Regions from separate parts of the Aquisalimonas sp. 2447 genome, predicted to be linked through region 3. Evidence: riboswitches for the same ligand, from Rfam matches in the RefSeq annotation. Region 3 holds a riboswitch; each other region holds the start of a gene.
What was found. A riboswitch is a leader RNA that binds a small molecule or an ion and turns the genes downstream of it on or off. The one in region 3 is predicted to bind cobalamin.

Region 1 (7,111 bases), 1.0 Mb from region 3:
ATGATAGGCGTTCCAGGGATTGCCGCCGTAGGTGATTTCGTGGATGTCGGCCAGGGGCACCAGGGGGTTGCGGCCGCCGCAGTGAAACCAGGCACACCCCCGGTCGAAGGGCACACCGAGGCTGGTACCATCACTCCACGCTCGCCCGCCGATGCGGTCGCCGGCCTCGATGATCCGGCAGTGGAGACCCTGACGTTGCAGATGTCGGGCCGCGGCAATGCCCGCCGCGCCGGCGCCAACGATGATGACGTCGCTATCAGCCATGGGATGGGCGGCGTCCGATGTGGAGAACTTGCATGACGAGATTCCTGTTGCGCGCAGTATTCACGGCCGGCTTCACGCTGCTGACCTTCGCTGTTGCTGGCGCCGAGGATAACGCAGTGGAGCTTGTAAACGAGCATGGCGGCGCGCTCACCGATGAGGAGCGCGAGGTGGTGGAAGAAGCGCTGTCCACGGATGTGCTGCAACCCGGCGAGTACCGCATCGACGTGGACGTGGAAAGCCGTTCCGCGCGCATCATCGAGGTCGAGCCCGCCCTGGAGCCCGGCGAGTCCGCCCACTAGGCAACGGATCGTTGTCATCGCCCTCTATGCACTGACGCGCCTGGCTTGGTGTTTCTTCAGGCGCGGGCGTGTCTCCCCCGCTCCGCCAGCAGCATGTAGTTCACGCTCAGCGAGGGTGACAGCCACATGCGGCGGGTGAGCGGATTGACCTTCACGCCAGTACGGCGAATGACGCGGATGCCGTCCCGCTGCAGCAGCGTGTCGATTTCCTCCGGGGTGGGAAAGCGCGACCACTGGTGCGTGCCCTTGGGCAGTAGCCGGAAGATGTACTCCGCCCCCAGGATGGCCACCACGTACGACACCGGGTTGCGGTTGATGGTGGCCACGAACGTGTGGCCGCCGGGAGCCACCAGTCGGTTCACCGCCGCCATGAAGGCCGGAAGATCGGCCACGTGTTCCACCACCTCCATGTTCAGCACGACGTCGTAGCGGGCGCCGCGCTCGGTGAGTGCTTCCGCGGTGGTGGTTTCGTAGTCGATGGCGAGCCCCTGTTCGGCGGCATGCAGTCGCGCCACCTGGGTGTTGCTGTCCACCACGTCCACGCCGTGGACGTCGGCGCCCAGCCGTGCCATGGCCTCGCTCAGCAGACCGCCGCCGCAACCGATATCCAGCATGCGCAGGCCGCGCAGGGGCTCCGGGTCCGCGGGGTCCCGGCCGTGCAGTGCTGCCAGCTGGTCGCGGATGTAACCGGTCCGCAGCTCGTTCAGTACGTGTAGCGGCCACAGCTTGCCGTCACGCTGCCACCACATGTCCGCCAGCGCGCGGTAGCGTTCCACCTCGGCGGGATCGACGGTGGCATCGAATCGGTCGGCGTCAGCGTTGGCTGTCATGGTCGTATCGCTCTGTCATCGGCGTCAGCATTATTGTATATGGATTGTACAAATAAGAAATAATTCCCTGCAGGTCGCCAACTTGACCCTCCCGCCCCCCTCACCTAAGGTGCCGTGTTCCGCAGGTGTCTCGCAGCCAGACCGGTTGCGAGGAGAATCGGGAAGCCGGTGCGCGATCTCCATCGCAAGTCCGGCGCTGCCCCCGCAACGGTAGGTGGACAGGGCGGATGATCGACGCCACTGGCTGCGCCCCACGGCGCGCCGGGAAGGCAGTCCGCCGGGAGTGCAACGCGCCCCCATCCACGAGCCCGGAGACCGGCCTGCAGGAGCCTGGAACCGCGGGGTGCGGTGGAACCGGGTCAAGCGCGCCGGACCTGCCGAAGCCGTTGACACCTGATTCCCCCTTGCCTGCCCCGGTTCCCCTGACCAGGAACGTGCCGGTGACGGACAATCATCACGCAACCACGACCAGCGCCACCATGCGCCCGGAGAGCCGGGAGTCGGCCGGTGCCCTGCGCACCGGTCTGAGTACCGGCGTGTGCGCCACCGCCGCCGCGGTGGCCGCGGCGCGCCTGGCGCTGGGTCAAGCCGCCGGAGCGGCCACGGGAGTGGTGCTGCCGCGCGGCCAGACGGTGGAGCTCACGCTCAACGATGCCACCGCCATTGCCGATGGCGCCCTGGCCGGTGTGATCAAGGACGGCGGCGACGATCCCGATGCCACCCACGGCGCCCGGGTCTGGGCGCATGTGCGCCTGCGCGCCGCGGTGGGCGTGGTCTTTCACGCCGGCGACGGCGTGGGCACGGTCACCCGCTCCGGTCTGCCGGTGCCCGTGGGCGAGCCGGCCATCAATCCGGTGCCGCGCCGGATGATCACCGATCACCTGCTGGAGTGCGCAACCGGTGCCGACTACGCCGGCGGTTTCGACGTAACAGTGGGCGTGGACGACGGTGAAAGGATTGCCCAGCGCACCATGAACGGCCGGCTCGGTATCCAGGGCGGGCTGTCGATCCTGGGCACCACCGGCATCGTCCGGCCGTTCTCCTGCGCCGCCTACATCGCCTCCATCCACCAGTCCGTGGACGTGGCCCGCGCCAACGGCATTGAACACGTGGCGTGCTGCACCGGCGGCTCCAGTGAAGCGCTGGCGCGGGAGCGCTACGGCCTGGACGACATGGCCCTGATCGAGATGGGCGATCTCATCGGCGGCGTGCTCAAGTACATCCGCCACCACCCCCTGTCCCGGGTCACCCTGGCCGGCGGTTTCGGCAAGTTGAGCAAATTCGCCGCCGGCCACGCGGACACCCACAGCCGCAAGTGCAGTATCGACCTGGACGGCCTCGCCGACGAGGCCGGGGCCCTGGGGGCAGCCGCCGAGCTGCAGGCACGCATGCGCGCCTGCAATACCAGCATCGAGGCCCTGGCGCTGTGCCGGGAGACGGGCATCCCGCTGGGGGACCGCATCTGCGCCCGCGCCTTCGATCAGGCACGCCGCCGTCTGCCCGACGACATCGCCCTGGACGTGTGCGCCGTGGACCGCGGTGGGCGCCTGGTGGGCACGGCGGAACAGGGAGTCACATGAGCACACCGGCACTGCACATGGAAGGGCTCGCCAAGCGCTACGCCAGCGGCCGCGTCGGGCTCGATGGCGTGGATCTCCAAGTGCGGGCGGGCGCGTTCTTCGGCCTGCTGGGCCCCAACGGCGCCGGCAAGACCACGCTGATCGGGCTGCTGAGTTCGCTGGTGCGCCTGGAGCGGGGTCGCATCCGGGTGTTCGGCCACGACCTGGCGCGGGAGCCGGTCGCCGCCCGGCGACGAATCGGGCTGGTGCCCCAGGAGGTGAACTTCAATAGTTTCGAGCCCGTGGGCGAGATCGTCGCCAGCCAGGCGGCCTACTACGGCCTCTCCCCCCGCCGCGCCCGGCAGCGCACCCAGGCGGTGCTGGAGCTCCTGGGGCTGGCGGACCGGGCGCGGCAGACCGCCTGGGGGCTCTCTGGCGGCTTCAAGCGGCGGCTGATGATCGCCCGGGCGCTGGTCCACGAACCCCGTCTGCTGCTGCTGGACGAGCCCACCGCCGGCGTCGACGTGGAGGCGCGCCACACCCTGTGGGAGCTGCTGCGCGGGCTCAACGCCGCCGGCACCACCGTGCTGCTTACCACCCACTACCTGGAAGAAGCGGAGCAGCTCTGCGATGACCTGGCGTTCATCGACGGCGGGCGCATCGCCGCGCGCGGCACGCCCGCGGAACTGCTCCAGGGCCTGGATCACGACACCCTGGTGCTGGACCTCGCCGCCGATCACCCGCGCCCGCCGGATCTTGGCGGTATCACGGTGCGGCAGGTGGACCCGCGCACCCTGGAGGTGGACGTGCCCCGGGGCCAACCCCTCAACGGTCTCTTCGCCGAGCTCAGCGCCCAGGGACTGGCGGTGGCGAGCCTTCGCAACAAGACCAATCGCCTGGAGCAGCTCTTCCTGGAGCGGGTCCGCGGCGGCACGCAGGGGGCGTCATGAGTGCGGCCGGGTACTGGTTCGGCTACCGGGGCATGGTGGTCAAGCAGCTGCGGCGTTTCCTGCGCACCTGGGTGCAGACCCTGCTGCCCTCGGTGGTGACGGCGATGCTGTTCCTGGTGGTGCTGGGGGAGCTGGTGGGCCGGGAGATCGGCACCATGGGCGGTGTCGGCTACACCGAGTTCCTCATGCCCGGGCTGGTCATGCTGGCGGTGGTCACCAACGCCTACAACAATGTCACCCTGTCCTTCTTCGGCGCCAAGCTGCAGCGCCATATCGAGGAGCTGCTGGTGGCGCCCATGCCCGCCTGGCTCATCGTTGCCGGCTTCGTCACCGGCGGTGTGCTGCGTGGGCTGCTGGTGGGGCTGCTGGTGGCCGCCCTGGCCCTGCCGCTCACCGGGCTGCAGCTGCATCACCCGGGTGCCACGCTGGGCCTGGCGTTGCTGGCCGCCCTGCTGTTCGCGTTCGCCGGGCTGATCAACGGCATCTTCGCCCGCACCTTCGATCACACCTCGGTGGTGGCCACCTTCGTGCTCACGCCGCTGATCTACCTGGGCGGTCTGTTCTACCCGGTGGAGCGCCTGGCCGAGCCGTGGCAGAGCCTGTCCCTGGCCAACCCCATGTACTACCTCATCGACGGTTTCCGCCATGGGCTGCTGGGTAGCGGGGCACTGCCCTGGACGACCACGTTCACCATGCTGGGCCTGGCCACGGTGATCACCGGGGCCGTGGCCTGGGCGCTGGTGGCGCGCGGGACACGGGTGAAGCCATGACGCGGACACGGAGTCATGACACGCCGCAACAGCCGCAGGTGCGGGGTGCCTGCCCCGGCGTGGCGGCACCCATGACCAGCGGCGACGGGTTGCTGCTGCGGGTGCGCCATCCCGTCGGCGGGCTGACCCTCGAACAGGCCGAAGCCCTTGCCGCGGCGGCAGAGCGCCACGGCAATGGCCGGCTGGAACTGACCTCCCGCGGCAACCTGCAGCTTCGGGGCGTCACCCGGACAACCCTGACCGACGCCCAGACCGCCTTGATCCGTGCCGGCGTGGCGGATGCGGACCCGGAGCGCGAGGCGGTGCGCAATGTCCTCGCCGCCCCGGTCACCGATCTGGACCCAACGGCGGTGGCCGATGGCGCCCCCGTGGCCCGGGCCGTGGCGGATGCAGTGGCCGACCATCCGCGACTGCGCGGTCTGCCGCCCAAGACCGGAATCGTGGTCGATGGCGGCGGCACCCTGGGTGTCCCGGATGTCTACGCCGACGTGCGCCTGGACGCCGTGCCGGTGGCGCAGGGGGTTGCCTGGCGCGTTGGCCTGGCAGGGCGTGCGGCGGATGCCCGACCGGTGGGCACGATCGGCCCGCAGGATACGGCTGCAGCTGTCGTTGCGCTGCTGGAGGCGCTTGTCGACCTGGCCGGGGAAGGGCAACCGCCGCGCATGGCTACGGCACTGCTGGAGCGGGGCGAGGCGCCGTTCCGCCGCGCGCTGGCGCCATGGTCCGGCGATGTCGTTGCCCCGGAACCGGGCGACCGCCAGGCGCCGCGGGCCGCGGATGGCTGGCTGCAGGCGGAATTCCCGTTCGGCGCCCTGGAGGCCTGGCAGCTCCGGGGACTGGCGGTGCTGGCTCGTGAGCGACGCCTGGCGCCGGAGACGCCACCGACGCTCCGCCTGACCCCCTGGCGCAGTGTGCTCATCACCGGGATGGAGCCGGCCGCCGTCACCGCCTTGGGCGAGCTGGGCGCGATCACCGATGCCGCCGACCCCCGCCGCGGGCTGGGCGCCTGCGTTGGCGCACCCGGCTGCGCCTCGGCCACCACCGCTACCCGCGACGACGCCCTGGCGCTCGAGGCCGTGGCGCCGACCCTGCTGGCGGCCGGGGAGCGGGTGCATGTCTCCGGCTGCGGCAAGGGCTGCGGGGCGCCGGCACACGCGGGAGTGACCCTGGTGGCGGATGCCGGTTACTACGCCATGACCCTGACCGGGGGCGTGGCGCACGCCCCGGATTGGCCGCCCGCGCCGCCGGCCACGGTCCGCCGGCGGGTGGCGGCGCTGGACACCCTGTTTGCCCGGGAACGGCATGCGCCCCGGGAGTCCCTGGACGCATTCATCAGTCGCCTGGGCCGCGAGAGCGTGGTCCGGCGCGTGGAGGAGGAAACAACGCGTGTCTGAACTCGATTACATCCGCGACGGCCAGGCGATCTATCGCCAGTCCTTCGCCATCATCCAGGCGGAGGCGGACCTGGCGCGGTTTCCCGCAACCCTGCTGCCGGCGGTGGTGCGCATGATCCATGCCTGCGGCATGACCGACCTGGCCGCCGACGTGGGCTTCTCCACGGGCGTGGGTGATGCCGCAAGGCGGGCCCTTGCCGCCGGCGCGCCGATCCTCTGCGACAGCCAGATGGTGGCCCACGGCATCACCCGCGCGCGGCTGCCGGTGGACAACCGGGTGGTCTGCACCCTGCGCGACGAGGGCGTGCCGGCCCTGGCGGAGCAACTGGGCAACACCCGTTCCGCGGCGGCCATGGAGCTGTGGCGCGAGGATCTGGCGGGCGCGGTGGTGGCCATCGGCAACGCGCCGACGTCGCTGTTTCGTCTGCTGGAGATGCTGGATGCCGGTGCGCCGCGCCCGGCCGCGGTGCTGGGCATGCCCGTTGGCTTCGTCGGCGCGGTGGAGAGCAAGGAGTCCCTGGCGGCGTACGCGGCGGATCTCGACTACCTGACGGTGTTCGGCCGTCGCGGCGGCAGCGCCATGGCCGCCGCGGCGGTGAACGCCCTGGCAACGGAGCGGTGGTGACGCCATGGCGACAGAGACAGCAATCGAGGGCGGCCGGCTCTACGGCATCGGCACCGGCCCGGGCGACCCGGAACTCATCACCCTCAAGGCGGCGCGACTGATCGCCGCCGCCGACGTGGTGGCGTACTTCTGCAAACGGGGCAAGCGCGGCAACGCCCGCGAGATCGCCGACGCCCACATCGGCGCGGCGCAGCGCGAGGAGCCCATGGTCTATCCGGTGACCACGGAGCTGCCGCACACCTCCCAGGAGTACCGGGACCGGATCGAAGGCTTTTTCGACGCTGCCGCCGAGATGCTGGCCGGCCACCTGCAGGCGGGCCGGTCGGTGGTGGTGCTGAACGAGGGTGATCCCTTCTTCTACGGCTCGTTCATGCACGTCTACCTGCGGCTCAAGGACCAGTTCCCGTCCACGGTGATCCC
Region 2 (7,111 bases), 1.3 Mb from region 3:
GTGGGTTCGGCAGTATTGCGCAGCCTGTGCGCCTGGCTTAGGTCTTTTAATATTAGGGAAGAAGCTATATACCGGGGTGTCCGTATCGGTGAAGTAAAGGGTGAGGTTGAGTTGGCTGCCGGTTCTCTCAGTACCCTGCAATTCATGAAGCTCGTCGACGCTATCATAGATCTCTTTTTCCGTTTGAGGATCGCCGTCAAATATCGCCGCAATACTCGTTCTTGCTTTGCCAACACCAAATGTGAGATCGCTCTCACGCGTGTACCCATAGGTGTTTGCTTGGCCGGTAAACAAAACCTGAATTGCCCTCAGAAGGTTAGTTTTTCCAGAGTTATTAGGGCCAACCAACGTCATTTCACCCTGGATTGGGAAATGCTGTTCCGCTTCAATTGACCGGAAATTACGTACGCGAATTTCAGTTAATTTCATTATCTTTCTGCCATTTCCAAAGCACTCTGCCTAACTAGAAGTAGGCACCACTACTGGTGTGATGAAACACGCCAATACTGGTGTGTAACGCTCAGTCTGTCGCCCCCGAAGCCCGCCAAGCGGGGTTTTCGCCGGGATTACACACCGATAACTACAGCGAGGAAAGACGCCAGGAATCAAATGCCGATACTGCTGGATGCGGTTCTTGAGTGAGTTCGCTTGAAGCACCGCAGTGTTGGCGCACGGGCAGGGACGCCGATTGACTCCGGCGCTTCTGTGTTCGATCGTCGAGGAGTGAGCGGCGCCAGTCCGCCGATTTTGCCTTGGGCACGTCCGCCCCGCTCGTTCCCTGTTGTTGTTATCCATGACGGGGCCTGTCCGGCGTCGCTTAATTGAGACGCTACCGGAAATCGCTTTGGCTGCCAAACGGTTGTTCTAACCGGCGAATCAGCCAGTAATGAACGGTGCGGCGTTCAGTGCCAGCAGCGGTGGCCCGATCCACACCAGAGGTTGCCAGCGGACTGGTCCGCCCGTCTTGCGGCCGGGCCAGCGGCCGATGCGCAGTGCCAGGGCTAGGAGGGCCGCGCCGAGAAGCAGGGCTGATCCACCGGCCTGCAGGAGGGCGGCGGTGTCCTCCGCGGCTTCGGTGGCCTCGGGTGGGGCCACGTCCATGGCCGACGCCAGCAGGAAGAGCCCGAATGTGGCGCCGTTGTGCAGGGCGTGGATGAGCACGCCGGTCCACACGCTGCCGGTGAGCCACACGGCCACACCCAGGAGCACGCCGAAGGCGACGTAGACGGGCACCAGTTGCGGCAAGCCATGCAGCCAGGCGAACACGGTGGCGGAGATGGCGATGGCAGCCGGAACGCCCCAGCGCTGGCCCACCTGGTATTGCAGACGGCCGCGCACCAGCAGTTCCTCGATGAGCGGGGCGGCCAGCAGCAACATGATCAGAAGCATCCAGAGGCCGCCGGGTTGGGCGAGGACGCCCTCCAGCACCGGCACCCAGACCTGTTCCGGCTCCGTCAGTGCGGTGAACACGGCGATGCCGCCGTAGTTGAGCACCGGGATGGCAACCAGCAGCAGGATGAAGCCGCCGGCGCTGGCCTTCGGGGGGCCAAGGCGGTAGACAGTCCACCGGCGGGCGAAACCCTTCTGCCACGGACGCAGCAGGGCGGCGAGGAACACCACCAGCGCCAGGGCCATCAGGGCGGGCCGGCCGGCGGCTGGGAGGCCGTCGAGGCGCAGCGGCCACTGGGTTAGCAGCGAGCCGGCCACGGCCAGCAAGGCGCACCAGAGTGTCAGGGCCAGCGGCTCCATGTGCCGCCAGGGAATTGCCCGCATGGACAAGTCTCACCTCAGTGTCGTCGTTTCACCCGGACGCGGCCCACCAGCCGTTTCCAGCCGATCACGGCGCCGGTGAGGCTGAACGCCAGCCCCGCCAGCGACAGGCTCAGCACCACCACGTCCCACAGCGGCCGGCGCTCCCACAGCACCGGGAAGTCCAGGCTGTGGAGGCCATTGTACAGCCAGCGCCGCCAGCGTCCGCTGTGGTCGATGCGGGATTCAATGGCCGCCGTCTCCGGGTTGATGTAGAGGGTGGTGCCGTCCGGGTCGTCGAAGCGCAGGCGAAGCACGGGCAGGGGCCGGTGGCTGCGGCGGGCGTAGTAGTAGTAGTCGTAGTCCGTGAGCCGGGTGGTCTCGGTGATGCTGCCTTCACTGACCAGCCCTTCGGCGCGGGCGGTCAGGGTGTCAGCGTCCGGCTCGAAGGGGCTGCCATCGGCCCGGCGCACGCGGCTGGTGTCGGCGCCGTGGAGGTGGACGAGCGGGGCACCGGCCTGACGGTCCCATTCCAGCTCGCGCACGCCATCGGGGGCATTGGCGAGCAACGCGGCCGGTGGAACGACAGCCTCGGTGATCAGGGGGCCATCCTCCCACGTCGCCGTCTGTTCGCGATCCGGGGCGGGAGAAGTGAACACGCGACCGGGATTCATGGACAGCAGGCCGCTCACCATGAACGTGAACACGAACACCACGCAGGCGATGCCGAGGATGTGGTGCCAGCGGTGCCAGCCCCGGTAGGGGGTCATGCGGCCGCCCTTGTAGCGCCGCCGGACACGAAGCCGCCAGATGCCGACCAGGGTGCCCGTGATGATCAGTGCGATGGCCGGCACGCACAGCCAGATGACGAACTGCCGCCACAGCTCGGGGTGCTGGCGAAGTTGCCACGGGTAGATCCAGTGCACCACAGCGCCCACCCAGTTCCAGCCCCGCTCGAAACGCGTCGTGGTCTGCACCACCTCGCCCGTGCTGGAAGATAGATAGAGCCAGGAGACGGCGTCGTCGTCCATGCGGGCGCGCACCAGGGGCCGGTGGGCGTTGAAACGCCCCGGTACGGTCCACTGGTCCACTTCCACGGGCTCCAGGGCGGCCACCTCGGCGCCGGCGTGGCGGCGTGCGGCGGCCTGGACGTCCATGTCTTCCAGCGTCAGGGGCGCGCCGGTGGCGGCATCGACGCTGTGCCATTCACCGCCTTGCCGAACGTGATACGCGGGCCGACCGGGTGCGGCGTTGAGGCGCAGGGCGTCCACGTCGCCGTAGCGCTCAACCACCGCGCCGGGAGACACCAGCTCCATATCGGCCTCCAGTGGGGGCAGCCCGGCCAGGCGGGCCTCGTCGTCCAGCGACGGGTAGCCCACGTACATGAGCACGATGCCCGAGGCGAACCACATGGCGATGAGCAGGCACAGGGCGATGCCCAGGTAGCGGTGCCAGAGGTAGATGTGCCGCTTCACCGACATCAGAAGTGCGTGCTCAGGGTGAGGTCGACGCTGCGGGACTCGCCCAGCAGCCACTGGCTGCCGCCGAACGAGCTCCAGCTCACGTGCTGCTCGTCGGTGAGGTTGCGCCCGCGCAGGGTCACTTCCGCCGAGCGGAACTGCCACGTGGCGGCGGCGCCGAACAGTGTGTACGAGGGCACATCGACGGTATTGGCATCATTGCCCTGGCGTGGGCCCACGTAGCGGGTGTTGGCTTCCAGCGTGAGCCGATCGGTGGCGAACCATTCGGCGCGCAGGTTCGCCAGGCGCTCCGGCACGTTGGGCGGGGTGTTGCCGTCGTAGCGGTCGTCCTCGGTGGCGTAGTCGGCGAACTCGGCGTTCAGTAGCGTGCCGTCCGCCTGGAACCGCCAGTCCCGCCACGGGCGGACGGCGACCTCCAGTTCCACACCCCGGGACTCCTGGCGGCCGATCTGGCGTTCCAGGTCCCGGTCGTCCGGGTCACGCACGCTGAGGTTGCGCTTGGCGATGTCGTACACGGCGATGGTCCACTGCAGCCGATCATCCCACGCGCGCTGCCGCAACCCCAGCTCGACTCCGCGGGAGCGCTCCAGGCGGTCGCCCTCGCTCCCGGGCGAGAAGGTCACGGTGCTGCCGGTGGGCTTGGCGCCGGTGGCGTACTGGGCGTAGGTGGTGACCCCGGCGGGGAGTTCCCACACGGCTCCGATGCGGCCGGTGGTCGGACGGTACCGTTCGGTGGTGCGCTCGTCCTCCCGCAGATCCTCGCCGTCCAGGCGGATGAGTTCGTGACGAAGGCCACCGACAAGACTCAGGCCGCCGCCGAGCCGCAGGCGGTTCTCGCCGAATACCGCATAGCGGTGGTTGGTGGTTCGTACACCCGGCTCAAACGGGGTATCCGAGAAGTAAAGCCCGGGATCCGGGTTGTCCACATCGACCGTATCCTCCCCTTGATAGGGTGAATTATTGCTGTGCTCGAATCGGTTGCGACTGACATCCAGGCCCACGCTCACCCGGTGGGGCAGTCCGAGCAGGGTGTGGTCGTGGATCGCCTCCAGGCGGTTGCCGAACAGCGTCTGGTCATGGGTGATCTGGATGGGCACGCTGCGGCGGATCACGTCCTCGTCGGGGTCGTAGTTGTAGGCCTCGACGTTTTTCCAGTTGCGCTCGCCGGTGTGGGCGTAGACCCGGTTGCGCACCTGCAGGCGATCCGTGGCGGCGAAGTCGGTGTCGAAGCGCAGCCAGTAGCCCTCCATGTCCATCTCGGCATCGGCTACATTGTAGTTGTTGCCGACGGTCCGCTCGTCGATGCCGCCGTCGATTACCGGGGTGCCGAAATAGGGCTCGATGTCATCACGCTGGACCTCCCCGGAGAGGGTGAACCGCAGCCGCTCGGAGGCATCGAAGCGGAGCGATCCCCCGAGGCTCTCGTACCGGGCGCCGCTGCGGTCGATCTCGCCGTCGCGCGTCAGGCGGCTGGCATCAACCCGGTAGGAGAGGCCGTCCACCTCCGTGGGCCCGCCGGCGCCGGCGGCAACCCGCGTTTCACCGAATGAGCCAGCGCCGAGCAGCAGGTCCCCGGAGCTTTGCTCCGGATCGGGCCGGCGCGGCACGAAATTGATGGCACCCGCCACCGCGCCCTCGCCGTGGAGCACCGAGGCCGGGCCGCGCAGCACTTCCACACGATCGTAGAGCCAGTTGCTGCCCGGCCTTGCGAACATGCTTGGCACCGCCACCCGGACGCCGTCGTAGAGGATGGTGATGTCGTTGCCGGTGAACCCGCGACTGGAAAAGGAGGCCGGTGCCCCCGGTGGCTCGCCGCCGGTGAATCCGCCGGCCGCTTCGACTGCCTCGCGCGTGTTCCGCACGCCGCGGGCGCGCTGGGTGTCTGCGTCGATCACCGTGGCGCTGGCGGGGAGATCCTCCAGCGGCAGACCCAGGCGGCTGGCGGTGCTTGCCGGCTGGTCGAGACCCAGTTCGTCCGTGGCTCCGGCACCTTCCACCTCCAGCACCCGGAGTGTGGTGTGATCACCGGCGGCGGCGATACCGGTCAGCGACAATGCCAGCACCAGGCTGGCGGCTGTCAGCACGTCCCCGGAGGACCGTCGTGGATTCGCGTTGCGCGCACGCTCCGTGTTCATCCTGGTTGCTCCTGTCCCTTGGTTATCAAAGCTCCTGCGGGCGAGGGACCAGGGAACGAGGAGGCGACCTGTCCGGGCGTGGTGGACAGGCGGAACGGACTGCACGGCATGGCCGACAGGCACCGAGTCGCGGCGTCCTCGCCAGCAGTGCCCCTCGCACCACCAGGAGATGTCCCGCATGAATGCGGGACGGCTCATCGGGCCGGTCTCCGGACTCGCGTGCGGGCGTCAAGACACCCGAGCGGACCGCCTTCCCGTGGCATCAGCCACAGTGGCGGGGATGGTCCGCTGCAACACGCTCACCGTTGCGGGGGCAGTCCCGGACTCGGCAGCAGCTATTGGCTCCTGCCTCACCGGGTTCCCGTTTCACCTTTCCGGCCGGAACGGCCTGAAGGCACCCGAGAGCAAGCGGTGAACCTACCGGGTGCGAGATGCCGAATCAAGCGATCCAGAAACCTGCGAAAAGGGACGGCGGCATGCGATGATCACGGGTCGGGTCGGTCACACACGTTGGTTCTGCAACGAGAGAGGCGCCAGCATGGGCGAGATGAAGTATCGGGATTTGCGCGACTTCATGGATCGGCTGGAGCGCGACGGCGAGCTCAAGCGCGTTTCCGCATCGGTGGATCCCTACCTGGAGATGACCGAGATCTGCGACCGGACCCTGCGCAAGAGCGGCCCGGCGCTGCTGTTCGAGAACCCTGTGGGCTCGCGCACGCCGGTGCTGGGCAACCTGTTCGGCACCCCCTACCGCGTGGCCCTGGGCATGGGCGCCGAGGATACCGAGGCGCTGCGGGAGATCGGCAAGCTGCTCGCCTTCCTCAAGGAGCCGGACCCACCCAAGGGCATGAAGGATGCCTGGAAACAACTGCCCATCTTCAAGCAGGTACTGAACATGGGGCCGAAGACGGTGCGCCGCCCGGAGTGCCAGGAGCACGTGGTCGAGGGCGAGAACGTGGATCTCTCACGCCTGCCCATCTGGACCTGCTGGCCCGGCGACGCCGGGCCGCTGATCACCTGGGCGCTGGTGGTCACCCGCGGCCCGCACAAGGAGCGGCAGAACCTGGGCATCTACCGCCAGCAGGTGATCGGCCGCAACCGGGTGATCATGCGCTGGCTGGGCCACCGCGGCGGCGCCCTGGACTTCCAGGAGTGGCAGCAGGAACACCCCGGCGAGCCCTTCCCGGTGGCCGTGGCCCTGGGCGCGGACCCGGCCACCATCCTGGGCGCCGTCACGCCGGTGCCGGACACGCTCTCCGAGTACGCCTTCGCCGGGCTGTTGCGGGGCAGCAAGACGGAGCTCGGCAAATGCCTGGGCTCCGACCTGCAGGTACCGGCCTCGGCGGAGATCGTGCTGGAGGGCCACATTTACCCGGACGACTGGGCCGACGAGGGGCCGTTCGGCGACCACACCGGCTACTACAACGAGGTGGACCGCTTCCCGGTGTTCACCATCGACCGCATCACCCACCGCAGCAATCCGGTGTATCACAGCACTTACACCGGCCGGCCGCCGGACGAGCCCGCCGTTCTCGGGGTGGCCCTGAACGAGGTGTTCGTGCCCATACTGCAGAAGCAGTTCCCGGAGATCACCGACTTCTACCTGCCGCCGGAGGGCTGTTCCTACCGCATGGCGGTGGTGACCATGAAGAAGCAGTACCCGGGCCACGCCAAGCGGGTGATGCTGGGGGTGTGGTCGTTCCTGCGGCAGTTCATGTACACCAAGTTCGTCATTGTCACCGACGA
Region 3 (7,111 bases):
TCTTCACCTGCCTGCTGTTGCTGGCGAATGCGCTCCCGAACCGGGGGGCCCTGATCGATTTCGCCGCCGCCGGGCTGGCCGGCGCCCGGCTGTTGCGGGCCACCCATGCCCGGCTGACCCTGCCCCGCGCCGGTGGCACGATCTGCGGCCGACCCCGTACCCGGCGCCGCGCCGCCGGCCCCGGGCCCGTCCAGGGCGATCAACGCCACCGGGAACGCGAAGGCAAGCATCGCGCAGGCTGTCTTCAATCCTGTCCTCATAACGTACTCCTGGATTGCCTACGGCACTGAAAGGCCGCCTGATAAACGGACTGCCGCTATGTGTGACACTGCTGAATAATGCGTGTTCCCCACAGCGTATCAACGCTGTTCCGGCGGATCACCACGCCGGTATTCGCCCTCGATCGCCTCGCGACCCTGTGCCGGCCGATCGGACGTCTGCCCCTGCACCGGCCCGTACTGGACATGCACGCGACGCATCAGTGCATGGATTATCAGCCGCCGCGTTGCCGGAATCAGACAGGCGAACCCGATCACGTCCGTCGCGAACCCGGGAGTCAGCAACATGACGCCGCCCACCCCGAGAGCAAGCCCCTCGAGCATCTCCACCGCCGGAACGGCACCCCGGTCGAGGTTGATGCGTGCTCGCTGCAGTGTCTGCAGGCCCTGATGGCGCAGCAGGGCGCCCCCGATGACGGCAGTCAACACACACAGGCCAATGGTAGCCAGCGCGCCAATGACCTGACCGACCTCGATCAGGATGAACAGCTCGACCAGAGGAACAACGATCAGCAGTAGCAGCAGTAGCAGCAGTACGGGCACGGCACACCTCGGCGCGTTCTGGGCAAGTGAAGGCAACACTGAGAGCGGAATGGCGACGACGACGGCCGATTGCAACCCCCGGGGGTCGTTTCCTGCGTCAGTGGACGTGCTCCGGCTCGGAGGTCAGGCGCAGCTTCCAGTCGCCGCCGTGGGCCCGCGCGCACTCCTCCTCACTGTCAAAGTCCACATGCTGGCGGATGTCGCTTACCGTTACGCCGGCCGCCTCCAGCGCCTCCTCGGTGAGATGATTCAGGTATGCCTCGTGCCCCGCCCGCAACGCCTCGGCAAGGTGGCGATTACTGTCGAACACCCAGACCACATGGATGTTCGTGGTGACTTCGCCATACTCCATGACGTGGGTCACCCACTGGAACCCGGGGATTTCCCCGCGGGCCGCTTCACACGCCCGGCCCAGTGTGGCGTTGAGTTCATGCTCCAGGTTCTTGCGTTCCGACTCGTTCATTCCTCAGGGTCCACGGTAATGCCGCTGTCGGCACAGAATGAGTGCAGATCGTCGATCACTCGCTCCGGCAACGTCAACGTCATCGATACACCCTCGCCATAGCCGACGTGATCGATCCGGGCATCATGCACCTCGCTCCAGTATTGAGGATGGGACGCCCGGCGGCGGGCACCGGATAGCCGTCACCCGTCGTTGGGCGCATTGGCCGTGGGGGACAGGCCGTACTCTTCCACGCCGAAGCGTTCCTCATCGCGACGCAGCCCAAGCCAGACCCGGTCGCCCGCCTCGGCCAGCACCTCATCCACGGCATCGGCCGGCAGGAACAGCACCTGCTGCTCCACCCCGGCCGCCGCTTCGACGGTCGCCCGCCAGTCGCCATCCTGGCGGGGATCGCACCCTGGCGCGAACACGGGTGCTGGCGCTTCTCCACCAATCCCGTTACTGACCAGGCACAGGCCGTCGCCGATACACACCTGCAGGCCCGCGGGGACTGCGTCCAGCGCCAGATGCTCGCGCGGCGGCAGTTCGCCCCGGGGCGGTTTCGGCGCTTCGGGGTGACGAAAGCGTGCCTCCAGCATCTGATCCGCCGTCGGTTCATGCTGGCTGCACTGGCTCGCATGGGCCAGCAGCGCGCGCACACGCTCCGCGTCAAAATCAAGCCAGTTCCATTCCTGCGCGGTGGCCGTCATTGATCCGCCCCGTCGTCAAAAGGCCTCAAAGTGTAACAACTCGCCGGCGGGGTTGCACCGACCCAATCCACCCTATATCTTGGGTTTCGTCTTCACAGAGACTCAACATGCTGAGTCCAGCGGGGAACACCGGTGAGAATCCGGGGCTGTCGCGCAACGGTATGGCGAATGTACTCGCCGAGCCCGATCACCGCCGAAGACGTCACGGGAGCCTCGCGCCAAGGTTCCGCGGTACTGGTGCACCCACCACCCGCCAACCCCGCGACGGCTTCTCACCCACGGATGATCACGGGAGAAGCCCATGAATACTGCGAGCCTGCATACTGCCCACACTACGCGGCCGCCCGGAGCACCACTGGAAACCCTGGTGCTGCGCGGCCGTCTGACGCCGGCCTTGCGTCGGCTACTGGCAGGCCTGGGCGTGCACATGGAACCTGTACGCTGGAGCGGATTCGTCGGCCCGGAACTCGAGCACCTGCACGGCACTACGACCACACCGGCGCCGGAATGGCTGGATCCGGATACCGCCGAGGACCTGCTACAGGTGCTCAGGGAAATGGAAGCCCGCCGCAAGGCACCTGAGTGGGCGCGGCAGTGGCTGGTCAGTCACCGGGCCGGCACTTTGCTGAATGGCGACGGCTCGCTGGAAGTGCCCGACGCCCTGCCGCTGGACCAGCTTCTGGGCCTGCCCAGCGCAAGGCGCGGTGCAATCCGATCAGCGGCGAGACGCTGAACGGCTGACAGCCTCTGGCTCTGTAGCCCCCGGGAGCCCACCTCAGCGGGCAGAGGCCAGATCGCTGCCCCGGAGCCTGCGCTCCGGGATCACTTCTGGTGCACGTACTTGCCGGGGGCTGGATACAGGGGCGCGTACCCCGCCGCGGCCGCACCCATCTCCGGCGGCTTCACCTTGTTGCCCGAGCGTGCCTGCAACCACGACAGCCACTCGGGCCACCAGGAGCCCTCCTGGACCGGCGTCTGCTCCATGAAGTCGTCGGTCTGGAGCATCAGCTCGTCGGGCTGGTGGGTATGCACGCGGTAACGGCGGCGCGGATGATCCGGCGGGCTGACGATGCCGGCGTTGTGCCCGCCGTTGGTGAGCAGGAAGGTCACCGGACTGCGGGCCATGCGATTGATCTTGTAGACCGATGGCCACGGCGCCACGTGGTCCTTCTCGGTGCCCACCACGAAGAACGGCACCTTGACGTCGGAGAGGTGCACCGCGTCGTCATCCACTGCGAAGACGCCATCGGCAAATTCATTGTCCAGATACAGCCGCTGCAGGTACTCGCTGTGCATGCGGTAAGGCAGCCGGGTGGCATCGGCGTTCCAGGCCATCAAGTCGTTCATGGCGTAGCGCTCGCCCTGGAGGTACTGCCGCACGGAGGTGGACCAGATCAGATCCTGTGAGCGCAGAAGCTGGAACGCGCCGGCCATGCGCCGACCATCCAGATAGCCGGTCTCCCACATGATGTCGTCGAGGAACGTGACCTGGCTGTCGTCGATGAACAGGCCCAGCTCGCCGGGTTCGGAGAAATCCGCCTGGGCGGCGAAAAGGGTCAGGCTGGCGAGGCGCTCATCCTTTTTCCGCGCCATGGCGGCGGCTGCGATCATCAGCAGCGTCCCACCGAGGCAATAGCCGACACCGTGCACCGGCTTTTCCGGGACGATGGCATTGATCGCCTCCAGCGCGGCCATGACCCCGGAGCGACGGTAGTCGTCCAGTGACAGGTCACGGTCACCCTGATCCGGATTCTTCCAGGAGATGGCGAACACCGTATAACCTTGCCCCACCAGGTAACGTACCAGGGAATTCTCCGGGCTGAGATCGAGAATGTAGTACTTCATGATCCACGCCGGGACAATCAGCACAGGCTCCGGGTGCACCCGCGCCGTTGCGGGCTCGTACTGGATCAGCTCCATGAGCCGGTTGCGATACACCACCTTGCCGGGCGTCACGGCGACGTTGTTGCCAGGGACATAGTCCCCGGCCCCCGTGGGCGCCGCGCCGCTGATGCTGCGCTGGACGTCTTCCCAGAAGTAGCGGGCGCCGCGTGTGAGATTGGCGCCGCCCTCGTCCATGGTCTGGCGGAGCAACTCGGGGTTGGTCAGCAGGTAATTGCTGGGCGAGATCATGTCCAGGACCTGGCGCCCGAGGAAGTTCACTACCTCCTCGTGATGGGGCGTCACGCCGCGCACGCCGGTGGTTGCGTTGTGCCACCACTGCTGCGTCAGCAGAAACGACTGGTACACGAGGTTGAACGGCCACTGCTGCCACTCCTCCGCCGCGAACCGCCGATCATTGGGAAGTGGGTCAATGCAGGGCGTGGCACCGGCCTCCTGGCAGTGTACCGAGTATTGGGCGAACCGACCGGCCTTGCGCAGAACCTTGTCCAGCAACTGCATTTGCTTGCCAGGCGAGCTCGCCAGGTGCACCGCCCAGTCCAGGTAGGCGAGCTGCAGCGCAGCGGGCGACAGCCCCATGGTCGCCCTGCCGATGGCCACCCGCACCATGCGGTCCAGCGGTGACGGCGGATCTGGCGGGTTGATGTCATGCTGTGGAACTGTAGCCCGGGACATTCGCTGCTCCTGGTTCAACGCGAACCCAAATGAAAAGAGTGGCTTGATCACCTTCCATTACAAGGAAAAAACCGGGGGCTTCTGTTGATCCGGATCAAGAGTAAGCGGATCGGTCTACGGCAAAGTAAGTAGTCAGGTACAACCTGACCATACTGAAGAATAAAAGAGGAGTGTCGCCATGAGCAGCCAGGAACTCATCGTCCCCGTAGAGTGGAGCCGGCGTTCCCTCGCCGCCCTGACGCCCGCGAACGTGCTGTCACGGCAGACGGGCCGCAGCGTGCACATTGTTTCCATCATCCCCACCGAATCGGCGAGCGAAGAACGGCGCACGGCACTTCAGGGAGAAGCCGAGCGCCGTGGCATCGAGAACCCCACCATCTCCGTGCTCAAGGCCGACCTGAACACCGTCCCTATCGGCGAGGAGGAAGGAACGCTGATGCGCGTTATCCAGGCATCACCGGATGCCATGGTATGCATGGCCACCCATGCCCGCACGGCCATTGGCGACATCCTGCTGGGCAGTGTGGCCAGCGACATCCTCAACCGCTCAGACACACCCGTGGTGCTGACCGGTCCGCAGTTCAGCGCCGACTGGCAGGGGCCGCTGCAGACACTGCTGGTGTGCCTGGACGGCTCCGCTCTCTCCGAGGCGATCATCGCACCGGCCGCCGCCCTGGCGAAGACCACCGGTGCCAGCCTGATGCTGATTCAGGTGCAATCACCGGACGTCCACCACACCGCTCTGGCTCAGGACGCCGCGGAATCCGGCTACCTGCAGTCGAAGGCCGCCGAGATCCGCAGGAATCACGGCTTCGAGGTCAACTGGGACGTGCTCCACGGCAAGGATCCGGGCAAGACCATCGCCGAGTACGTGGCGGGCTATCCCGGTGCCATGGTAGCGATGACCACCCACGGCCACACCGGCTTCCGCAAGCTCACCGTTGGCAGTGTGGCCCGGGATGTGGTCCATGCCATCAACTGCCCGGTATACGCGTTCCGGGCGAAGGATAGTAACTGACCTGCCCGGACGTTCTGTCGGTCTCAGCGGCGTTGCCCCGGGCCGGTGGTCAATGCCGCTGGCCCGGAGCGTAATAGCGCCCGCCCAGAAAGCGATTGAAGAACTCGCCCAGCGCCGGATGCTCGATCTGCTGGCCGGAGGTATCCGGTTCCAGGTGGCGCTCGGCAACGTAGGTGCTGTGCGCGGCACCATCCACAAGCACGTGGTACCAAGGCTGATCCCGAGGTGGCCGACTGCGGGCCATGGTTTCGTACCAGGCGTCGGTACCCTGGAAGACCGGATCCACGTCAACGATCACCCCGCGGTAGTCAAACTTCCGGTGGTGAACCACTTCGCCGACCGCGAATTTCGGTGTGACTTCCATCGTTGCATCCTCTATCCGTCAGCCCGAACAACGCTTACCCTGTTCTCGACTATGCGTACCGTCGGCAGCCGCGTAAAGATCCAATCCGGAGCACCGCTGTCCGGCGGGCGGCACGCACCAACAGGGAGCGACCAGTAATGACACGACAGGTTGAGTTCTTCTTCGACTTCGTCAGCACCGCCAGTTACCTTGCCTGGACTCAGCTTCCGGGGCTGATCCGGCGAACCGACGCGGAGATTCTCTATCGGCCGATGGTGCTCGGCGCGGTCATGAAGGCGACGGGGAACACCCCGCCGCCGAGCATCCCCGCCAAGGGCAAGTACATGCGCACGGATTTCAGCCGCTTTGCCGAGCGCTACGGCGTGGCATTCCGCTACCCCTCCAGACACCCCGTCAATACCATGTCCGCCCTGCGCGGTGCAGTCGCGTTCCTGGACCGGCCGGAGTTTCCCGACTACGTCAAGTCCGTGTTCGAGGGCTTCTGGGTGCACGATCAGGATATCGAGGATCCGGAGATCCTCGCCCATCTGGCCGCACAGGCGGGGATCGGCGCCGAGGAATTTCAGGAGGCCGTAGGGCGGCAGGACGTGAAGGACCGGCTGCGGGCCAATACCGACGAAGCCGTGGAACGCGGCGCCTTTGGCGCACCCACATTCTTCGTTGGTGATGAGATGTTCTTCGGGCAGGACCGTCTGGATTTCGTGGCCGAAGCGCTGCAGCGCCAGTAATCAGCCGACAGCGGCCGCGGCACCGGCGAGTGCCACGGCCAAGTCGCGGACCGGGGCCGTCAGTCGAACAGGCTCCGGACGCCGTCACGCACGCGATCCCGTACCTCACCACGTGTTTCACCGGCAGCATCGTCCCGGGCGACCTCCCCGGTGCCGCGGATCTGACGGCCGAGCCAGCCCGGCTCGTCACTGCCATCAGCTTCGCCCTCGGGCGCACGCTCACGCGCTTGCTCAACCTCGGCCACCAGGTCCCGGTGGCGGACATCCGGCGGCAGGCTGAAGCTGTGATCCGGCAGAGTGTCCGAACTGAACTCCGTCAGTTCCATGTCCCTGGAGCGCAACAAGGTGTACTCCGACGTATCCACCTGCCCGACGCCCACCATCTCTGCGTCCTGCTCAACGCCCTCGAACAGCTCCCCCATGCGCTGGAAGGCCTGGCCGATCCCGCGTA
Region 4 (7,111 bases), 1.2 Mb from region 3:
TTCTGGTGGATTGCATGAGCCTGTGGCTGGGCCAGCTCCTTGCGGCGGGAGACGATGCCGCGTTCCAGCGCGAGCGCCACGCCTTCGTGGACGCGGTCACCGCCTACCCCGGCGGTGTCGTCATCGTCAGCAATGAGGTGGGCCTGGGCACCATCGGCATGGACGCCCTGACCCGCCGCTTCGCCGACGAGCTGGGCTGGCTCAACCAGGATCTCGCCCAACGCTGCGACACCGTCGTCCTCACCGTCGCCGGCCTGCCGCAGGTGCTGAAGGGTGAACTGCCTGAAGAGGCCTGCCGCTGATCGCGGCTTACGCCGCTCCTACGCGGGCGGTGGCCGCCATCACGCCGTAGGAGCCGCGCAAGCCGCGACAACCAACGGCGAGGCATCAATCGGTGGATGGCATCGGGTGTCGCGGTGCATCAAGATGCACCCTACGTTTGCCATGGCCCGGTACCTTCCAACGGCCCCGCGTAGAGTGCATCTTGATGCACCGCGAACAATACCGGACGGCCTTCTTACGCCCCTGCGGCCCTCTCCGGCGCCATCGCCGCCACCGGATCCCGTGGGGCGGACCTTCGGGTCCGCCGTCCCGACCTCACCCGCCGCCGGCGCCCGCGAGCACCATTACTGCCGCCACCAGCACCGCCGTCTCCACCGTCTCCAGCAGCGCCCCGGCGGTGTCGCCGGTGAAGCCGCCCAGGACCCGCCGCATCAGCCGCACACCCAGGGCAAACACGGCCATGGCCGTGACCAGCATCACCACGCCGGCCCATCCGCCGAGGGCGAGCGTGACAACGGCGCTGCCGCCGGCGGTGACGGCCAGCGCGCTGCCGGCCAGGTGTCGTGCCCCGGACTCGCCCAGCCCGCCGGCCCGGACGTAGGGCAGCACGGGGAACAGCAGGGCACAGGCCGCGCGGCCGAGCAGCGGCGCGCTCAGCAGTCCGATCCACCCGTGCTGGACCTCCAGCAGCACGGCCACGGCCGCGACCTTGGCCAGCAGGGCCAGCACCAGCACTACCACGCCGGCGGGACCACAGGTGGGGTCCTTCATGATGGCCAGGGTGCGCTCCCGGTCCCCGTGGCCGCCGAGCCAGGCATCCGCGGTGTCCGCCAGGCCGTCCAGGTGCAGCGCCCCGGTCAGCGCTGCCAGAACGGAAACGATCACGACAGCGGCTGGCAGCGCTGGCAGCCCCAGCCAGGTCGCCGTGGCCCCGAGCATGGCCAGGAGGAAACCGATGCCCAGGCCCACCAGCGGATAGGCGGCGACGGCCATTCCCTGGTCTCGGGCATCCAGTTCAGCCGGCAGCCGCACCGGGATTCGGGTCAGGAAGGCGATGGCCAGGAGCAGGCCGCGCCACATCAGCCCTGCGCTCCGTGGGCGATGAGGCAGCTCAGCAGCCCGTGCTCGGTGTGGTCCATGCGGATGCGGCTGCGGCAGGCGTAGGGCACGTTGAGCCCGGCCATGAGGCGTGTCGGCGGCACTTCGAGCACGCAGGCGACAATCATGCGAATCACGCCGCCGTGGCCCACTACGAGCACGTGCTGACCGCGGATGGCCTCACGCCAGTGATGCCAGCCTGCTTCCACCCGCTGGTGGAACGCACTCAGGCTCTCGCCCCCGGGTGGCGGGTAACGGTCGCCGTCGGACCAGAACGCGGCCAGCCGGTCGCCGTCGCGGGCCAGAATCTCCTCGGTCTTCATGCCTTCCCACTCGCCGAAGGAGATCTCCTTGAACGCAGGCTCCACGTGCAGCGGGATGTCGCGCTCCAGCGCCAGCGCTTCCGCGAACGCGTGACAGCGCTGCAGGGGCGACGTCACGATGGCTTCCCAGCCGGCCTCACGGGCGACGGCGGCGCGCATCTGCTCCCAGCCCGTGGAACTCAGTGGGTCGTCCAGGTGGCCGCGGTACCGCTGCCCGCCCTCCGGCGCACCATGGCGCAGCAGATCCACCCAGGTGGAGCGGGAGTCACTCCTCGGCATCACTGACACCTGCGTCCTCGAAGGTGGCCATATCCCGCTGGATTGCACAGGCGGACCGCAGCAGTGGCACCGCCACGGCGGCCCCGCTGCCCTCGCCCAGCCGCATGCCCAGATCCAGCAAGGGCGTGCTTTCCAGCGCCTGGAGTATGGTGTCGTGCCCGGCTTCCCGGGAGCGGTGGGCGAAGTGCAGCCACGCCGCCACCCCCGGGCTGTGCTGTACCGCAACCAGTGCCGCCACTGAGACGATGAACCCGTCCACGAGCACCGGCAGCCGCCGCGCTGCGGCTCCGCGAATCGCTGCGGCGATGGCGGCGATCTCCAGGCCGCCCAGCGAGCCCAGCACGGCCAGGGGCGAACAATCGTTGCCGTGGCGCGCCAGCCCGGCGGCCACCGCATCGCGCTTGCGGGTCAGCCCGGCGTCATCCACGCCGGTTCCCCGGCCAGTCAGTACGCCGGGCGGCATGTTGAGGAGCATGCACGCCACCGCGGCTGCACTGGTGGTGTTGCCGATACCCATGTCGCCGGCGATGAACAGCTCCGCGCCCGCCTCCGCGGCCCTGGCGGCCGCTGCATCGCCCACGGCCAGGGCGGCGTCGCGCTCGTCAGCCGTCATGGCCGGTTCCCGGGTCAGGTTGCGGGTGCCTGCCATGATGGTGGCATCGCGCACGCCCTCCAGGGGCGGCAGTGGCTCCGCTGTGCCGAGGTTCACCACTTCCATGTTTGCGTCGAGCTGGCGAGAGAGCACGCTGATGGCGGCTCCGCCGGCAGCGAAGTTGCGAACCATCTGCCCGGTTACCGCCTGCGGAAAGGCGGAGACGCCTTCGGCGCAGACGCCGTGATCACCAGCGAATATGGTGATATAGACGCGCTCCACCGAGGGTGTGGCCAACGCCTGTTGTCCGGCCAGGCGGATCGCTGCCTCCTCCAGGCGTCCCAGGGAGCCGGGGGGCTTGGTCAGACGCATCTGTCGTTGGCGGGCCGCGTCGGACGCCGACTCATCCGGTTCGGGGATGGGGGTGTCCCAAAGGTGGCCTGCGTTCATGGGTGCATTCCCGTTAAAAAAAGCGCGACCGATGTTCGGTCGCGGCCTCGTGGGTGTCAAGCAGGTTCCGGTCAAGCGTAGACTACCGGCTTTTCGCGAACTTGCGTGCCGCCGTTGCCATGTTGATCGCCCTGGTATGTATTGCTGCCGTGTTGCTGGACGCCGCGCTGGGAGAGCCCCGCCGAGGGCATCCGCTGGTGGCGTTCGGCAATCTGGTCGGGGGCGTGGAGCGGTGCCTGAATCATCCGGGCCGGGCCGCCGCGGGGCGTGGCGTGCTGGCGGCGCTGGTCCTGGTCGTGCCCCCAGTGGCGCTGGCGTGGGGTGTTATCGCGGTCGTCCCGTTGCCACTGGTCCTGCTGTTGGAGGCCCTGGTGCTCTATCTGGCGCTGGGCCTGCGCAGTCTCACGGAACATGCGCGGGCGGTGGCAGCACCCCTTTCAGCGGGTGATCTGACGGGGGCGCGCACCGCGGTGGGCGCCCTGGTCAGTCGCGATACCGGGCAACTGGAGGACAGCGGCGTCGCCGTCGCCACCGTGGAGTCGGTGCTGGAAAATGGCGCCGACGCTGTGTTCGCCAGTCTGTTCTGGTTCATCGTGGCGGGGGTGCCCGGGGTGATCCTGCACCGGCTGGTGAATACCCTGGACGCCATGTGGGGTTACCGCACGGCGCGGTATCATCGTTTCGGCTGGTTTGTCGCCCGTCTGGATGACGTTCTGAACTGGATCCCCGCTCGCCTGACCGCGCTGAGTTACGCGCTGGTGGGGCAGACAGCCTCCGCGTGGCGTTGCTGGCGCAGCCAGGCGGCGGCGTGGGACAGCCCCAACGCCGGCCCGGTGATGGCTGCCGGCGCCGGCGCCCTCGGCGTGACCCTGGGGGGCGATGCGCCCTATCACGGGGGGTGGAAAAAGCGGCCACGACTCGGCACCGGTCCGGCGCCCGCCGCCGACGCCATCGCCGCTGCCATTCGCCTGGTCCGCCGCGCCGTCATGCTGTGGCTTGTACTGATTGCTGTTGGAGGCGGCCTATGGGCCCTGACCACGGCGGGCGGTTGAATCGCGCCGCCCGGGACTACGACATCCCGGTGGGCGACTGGCTGGACCTGTCCACGGGCATCAATCCGCGTCCCTGGCCTGTGCCCGCGGTACCGACCGAAGTCTGGCAGCGGCTGCCGGAGGCGGACGACGGCCTCGACGCCGTTGCCCGCCGCTGGGCCGGCGCACCGCCGCATGCCGGCTGCCTGCCCGTCGCCGGTAGTCAGGCCGCCATTCAGGGCCTGCCGCGGCTGCGGCCCGCCTGCCGGGTTGGCGTGCCGCAGCCGGGTTATGCGGAGCATGCCTGGTGGTGGCAACAGGCGGGGCATACGGTGGTTCCCGTCGCCCACGATGCTGTGGACGGGCAGATCGCCGAACTGGATGCGCTGGTGTGGATCCATCCCAACAATCCCACCGGGCTGGCAGTTCCCGTGGACCGACTGCTGGCCTGGCATGCGACCCTCGCCGCCCGCGGGGGGTGGCTGGTGGTGGACGAGGCGTTTGTCGATCCGACCCCCGGGATCAGCCTTGCCCCCTGGGCCGACCGTGACGGACTCCTGGTGCTGCGCTCCCTGGGCAAGTTCTTCGGCCTTGCGGGACTGCGCGGCGGCCTGCTGCTCGCACCGCAGTCCGTCTGCCAGGCCCTCGACCAAGTGCTGGGCCCCTGGGCGGTCAGCCATCCCACCCGCTGGCTCATGGCCCGGTCCCTGGCCGACACCGTCTGGCAGACCCAGGCACGCCAATGGCTGGCCGACGCCGCCAGCGCGCTGGACACAACGCTCGGGCGCCATGGACTGCCCCCTGCCGGAGGCACCCCGCTGTTCCGCTACTGCCCGCATCCGCAGGCGGCGACCATCCACCACGAACTGGCCCAGCAGGGCATTCTCGTGCGGCTGTTTGAGCAGCCGTCTGCACTGCGCTTCGGTCTGCCTCCGGACTCCGCCACTCTGGAGCGCCTGGACCAAACGCTGGCACGAACCTGCCACGCTACCACCTCGTAGGGTGCATCTTGATGCACCGCAAAAACGGCCCTGCATTTGACTCGACACCACCCCCTTGCTAGCTTGCCTGTCTCCCAGCAGGTGTCCCTCGCCGTTTCCGAATGCGGCGTCGGGATGAAACGGGAAGCCGGTACCGGCCCGCCACCCAGGCATGCGGCCCCAGTCCGGCGCTGCCCCCGCAACGGTGTTTGAGTCAAAGGCGGCTACAAAGCCACTGTGCACGATGCACGGGAAGGCGGTCGCCCAGGGATGAACCCTCACCCCGCTCATCAGCCCGTAGACCGGCCTGCCGGGTATGCCGCGCGTTGCGGAGGGCGACGCACAGGCCGGCAGACCCGCCTCCGCGCCCGCCGCCCTGTGAAAACCCGCCGCACGCGCCACCAATCCAAAACCAGATCAAGTCCGTGCGGGTGGCACGGCGAAGGGGACCACAATGCGTATGATTTCAACCCGCCAGGCCGCTTTGGCGACCGCCTGTCTGATTCCGTTGGCGACAGCCGCCGACGACGAACCCACGCTCCAGCTCAACCCACTGGTGGTGACGCCGACACTGTCCACCCAGACGGTGGATGAGAGTCTCAGCTCCGTGACCGTCATCGACCGCGAGACCCTGGATCAGCAGCAGCCGCGCGAATTGTCGGATGTGCTTCGCGGGCAACCAGGTATCGATATCTCGACCACGGGCTCCTTCGGCAAGGGCACCAGCATCTACACGCGCGGCACCGGCGCGGAGTCCACCGTGCTACTCATCGACGGGATCCGCATCCGATCTGCGACAAATGGCAATCCGCCATGGCAGTTCATCCCGCCGCAACTGGTGGATCAGATCGAAGTCGTGAGAGGGCCGCGAGCGAGTCTCTATGGTGCGGACGCGACTGGGGGTGTCATACAGGCGTTCACGCCCGACGGCCGGGACCGTGACACCGCCTGGATTCAGGGCGGTGCGGGTTCGTTCGGATCTCACGAATACGGTGCAGGCTTCTCCGGCAGCGCCGGAAACACGGCTTACAGCCTGGGGTTGAATCACTTCCATACCGACGGTGTCGAGGTGCGCGAAGGTGGCGATGATCGGGGTTTCCGGAACACCTCTGGCTTGGCTCGCCTGTCTCACCGGTTCGACGGTGGTATCGAACTCGGTTTGACGGGTTTTCGGGCGCATGGGCGGACGGCCTTCGATGGCGGTAGAACGGATTTCGTCAAGCAGGCCGCCGGAACGGAGCTCACTGTGCCGGTTTCGCCAGTCTGGCTGACGTCGGTTCAGTTCAGTGAGGCTCGCGACGAAGAAGAGCAGGTGGACGACGACTCTGTATTTGACACGCGCACGCGTACCGCGCGCATAGAGAACCACCATGCGGCCGGGCCGCACGACGTGGTTTTTGGTGCGGAGTTCGTACGCGATGAAGTGGACGGATCCACCGACTACGACGAAGACGGGCGTGATAATCGAGCGGTATTCGGCCAAACCGTTTTCGTGCTGGACGATGCCGATCTTCAGTTGAGCCTTCGCTGGGACGACAATGAGGCGTTCGGTGATCGGGCAACCGGCGCCGCCGCCATTGGCGTCCGGCTGGACAACGCCCACCGCGTACGCTTGAGTTACGGCACTGCGTTTCGGGCGCCGACGTTCAATGATCTTTATTTCCCCGGCTTCGGCAATCCCGATCTGTCTCCGGAACGTTCCCAGACCGCCGAACTCGGTTTTCGAGGCCAGTACCGGACGGGCTACTGGGACGTCGCCCTCTTCGAAACCCATGTGGATGATCTGATCCAGTTCGATGCAGCCACGTTTTCCCCGCAGAACGTGGCTCGGGCCAGGATTCAGGGTTTAGAGGTGGCCGCCGGCCGCCGGCTAGGAAGCGTAGAAATCAATGCTGCCGCGACCCTTATGGACCCGCGGGACCGGGAGACCGGCAATCGCCTCGCCCGGCGGGCGAGGCAGAGCGCGCGCCTAGACGTCGACCGGCAAATGGGCGCGGTATCACTGGGGGTCACCGGCCTGGTACAGGGTGACAGGTACAACGCCGCTGAGAACGAAGAACGTCTTTCGGGTTTCGG

Region 1: another riboswitch for cobalamin. It lies ahead of KU884_RS18525 (cobalt-precorrin-5B (C(1))-methyltransferase); the one in region 3 lies ahead of KU884_RS13600 (hypothetical protein).
Region 2: another riboswitch for cobalamin. It lies ahead of KU884_RS00740 (TonB-dependent siderophore receptor); the one in region 3 lies ahead of KU884_RS13600 (hypothetical protein).
Region 4: another riboswitch for cobalamin. It lies ahead of KU884_RS00565 (TonB-dependent receptor domain-containing protein); the one in region 3 lies ahead of KU884_RS13600 (hypothetical protein).

Annotation. Positions count from the first base shown of each region.
Region 1 is NZ_CP050695.1:3,903,078-3,910,188, reverse strand. Features, by position in the region: gene KU884_RS18540 (NAD(P)/FAD-dependent oxidoreductase) at 1-264, opposite strand, end outside; gene KU884_RS18535 (hypothetical protein) at 297-563, shown strand; gene ubiG (bifunctional 2-polyprenyl-6-hydroxyphenol methylase/3-demethylubiquinol 3-O-methyltransferase UbiG) at 620-1,393, opposite strand; cobalamin riboswitch at 1,500-1,732, shown strand; gene KU884_RS18525 (cobalt-precorrin-5B (C(1))-methyltransferase) at 1,873-2,973, shown strand; gene KU884_RS18520 (ABC transporter ATP-binding protein) at 2,970-3,902, shown strand; gene KU884_RS18515 (ABC transporter permease) at 3,935-4,672, shown strand; gene cobG (precorrin-3B synthase) at 4,669-6,066, shown strand; gene KU884_RS18505 (precorrin-8X methylmutase) at 6,059-6,691, shown strand; gene KU884_RS18500 (precorrin-2 C(20)-methyltransferase) at 6,696-7,111, shown strand, end outside.
Region 2 is NZ_CP050695.1:171,528-178,638, reverse strand. Features, by position in the region: gene KU884_RS00755 (AAA family ATPase) at 1-429, opposite strand, end outside; gene KU884_RS00750 (CPBP family intramembrane glutamic endopeptidase) at 877-1,773, opposite strand; gene KU884_RS00745 (PepSY-associated TM helix domain-containing protein) at 1,788-3,230, opposite strand; gene KU884_RS00740 (TonB-dependent siderophore receptor) at 3,230-5,365, opposite strand; cobalamin riboswitch at 5,548-5,782, opposite strand; gene ubiD (4-hydroxy-3-polyprenylbenzoate decarboxylase) at 5,913-7,111, shown strand, end outside.
Region 3 is NZ_CP050695.1:2,861,931-2,869,041, forward strand. Features, by position in the region: gene KU884_RS13580 (hypothetical protein) at 1-290, shown strand, start outside; gene KU884_RS13585 (FxsA family protein) at 360-821, opposite strand; gene KU884_RS13590 (hypothetical protein) at 919-1,284, opposite strand; gene KU884_RS19135 (hypothetical protein) at 1,281-1,415, opposite strand; gene KU884_RS13595 (hypothetical protein) at 1,467-1,973, opposite strand; cobalamin riboswitch at 2,043-2,187, shown strand; gene KU884_RS13600 (hypothetical protein) at 2,275-2,706, shown strand; gene KU884_RS13605 (alpha/beta hydrolase) at 2,796-4,550, opposite strand; gene KU884_RS13610 (universal stress protein) at 4,729-5,568, shown strand; gene hspQ (heat shock protein HspQ) at 5,618-5,932, opposite strand; gene KU884_RS13620 (2-hydroxychromene-2-carboxylate isomerase) at 6,070-6,660, shown strand; gene KU884_RS13625 (hypothetical protein) at 6,720-7,111, opposite strand, start outside.
Region 4 is NZ_CP050695.1:120,963-128,073, forward strand. Features, by position in the region: gene cobU (bifunctional adenosylcobinamide kinase/adenosylcobinamide-phosphate guanylyltransferase) at 1-302, shown strand, start outside; gene cobS (adenosylcobinamide-GDP ribazoletransferase) at 598-1,362, opposite strand; gene KU884_RS00545 (histidine phosphatase family protein) at 1,362-1,982, opposite strand; gene cobT (nicotinate-nucleotide--dimethylbenzimidazole phosphoribosyltransferase) at 1,969-3,024, opposite strand; gene cbiB (adenosylcobinamide-phosphate synthase CbiB) at 3,144-4,076, shown strand; gene cobD (threonine-phosphate decarboxylase CobD) at 4,049-5,056, shown strand; cobalamin riboswitch at 5,119-5,361, shown strand; gene KU884_RS00565 (TonB-dependent receptor domain-containing protein) at 5,490-7,111, shown strand, end outside.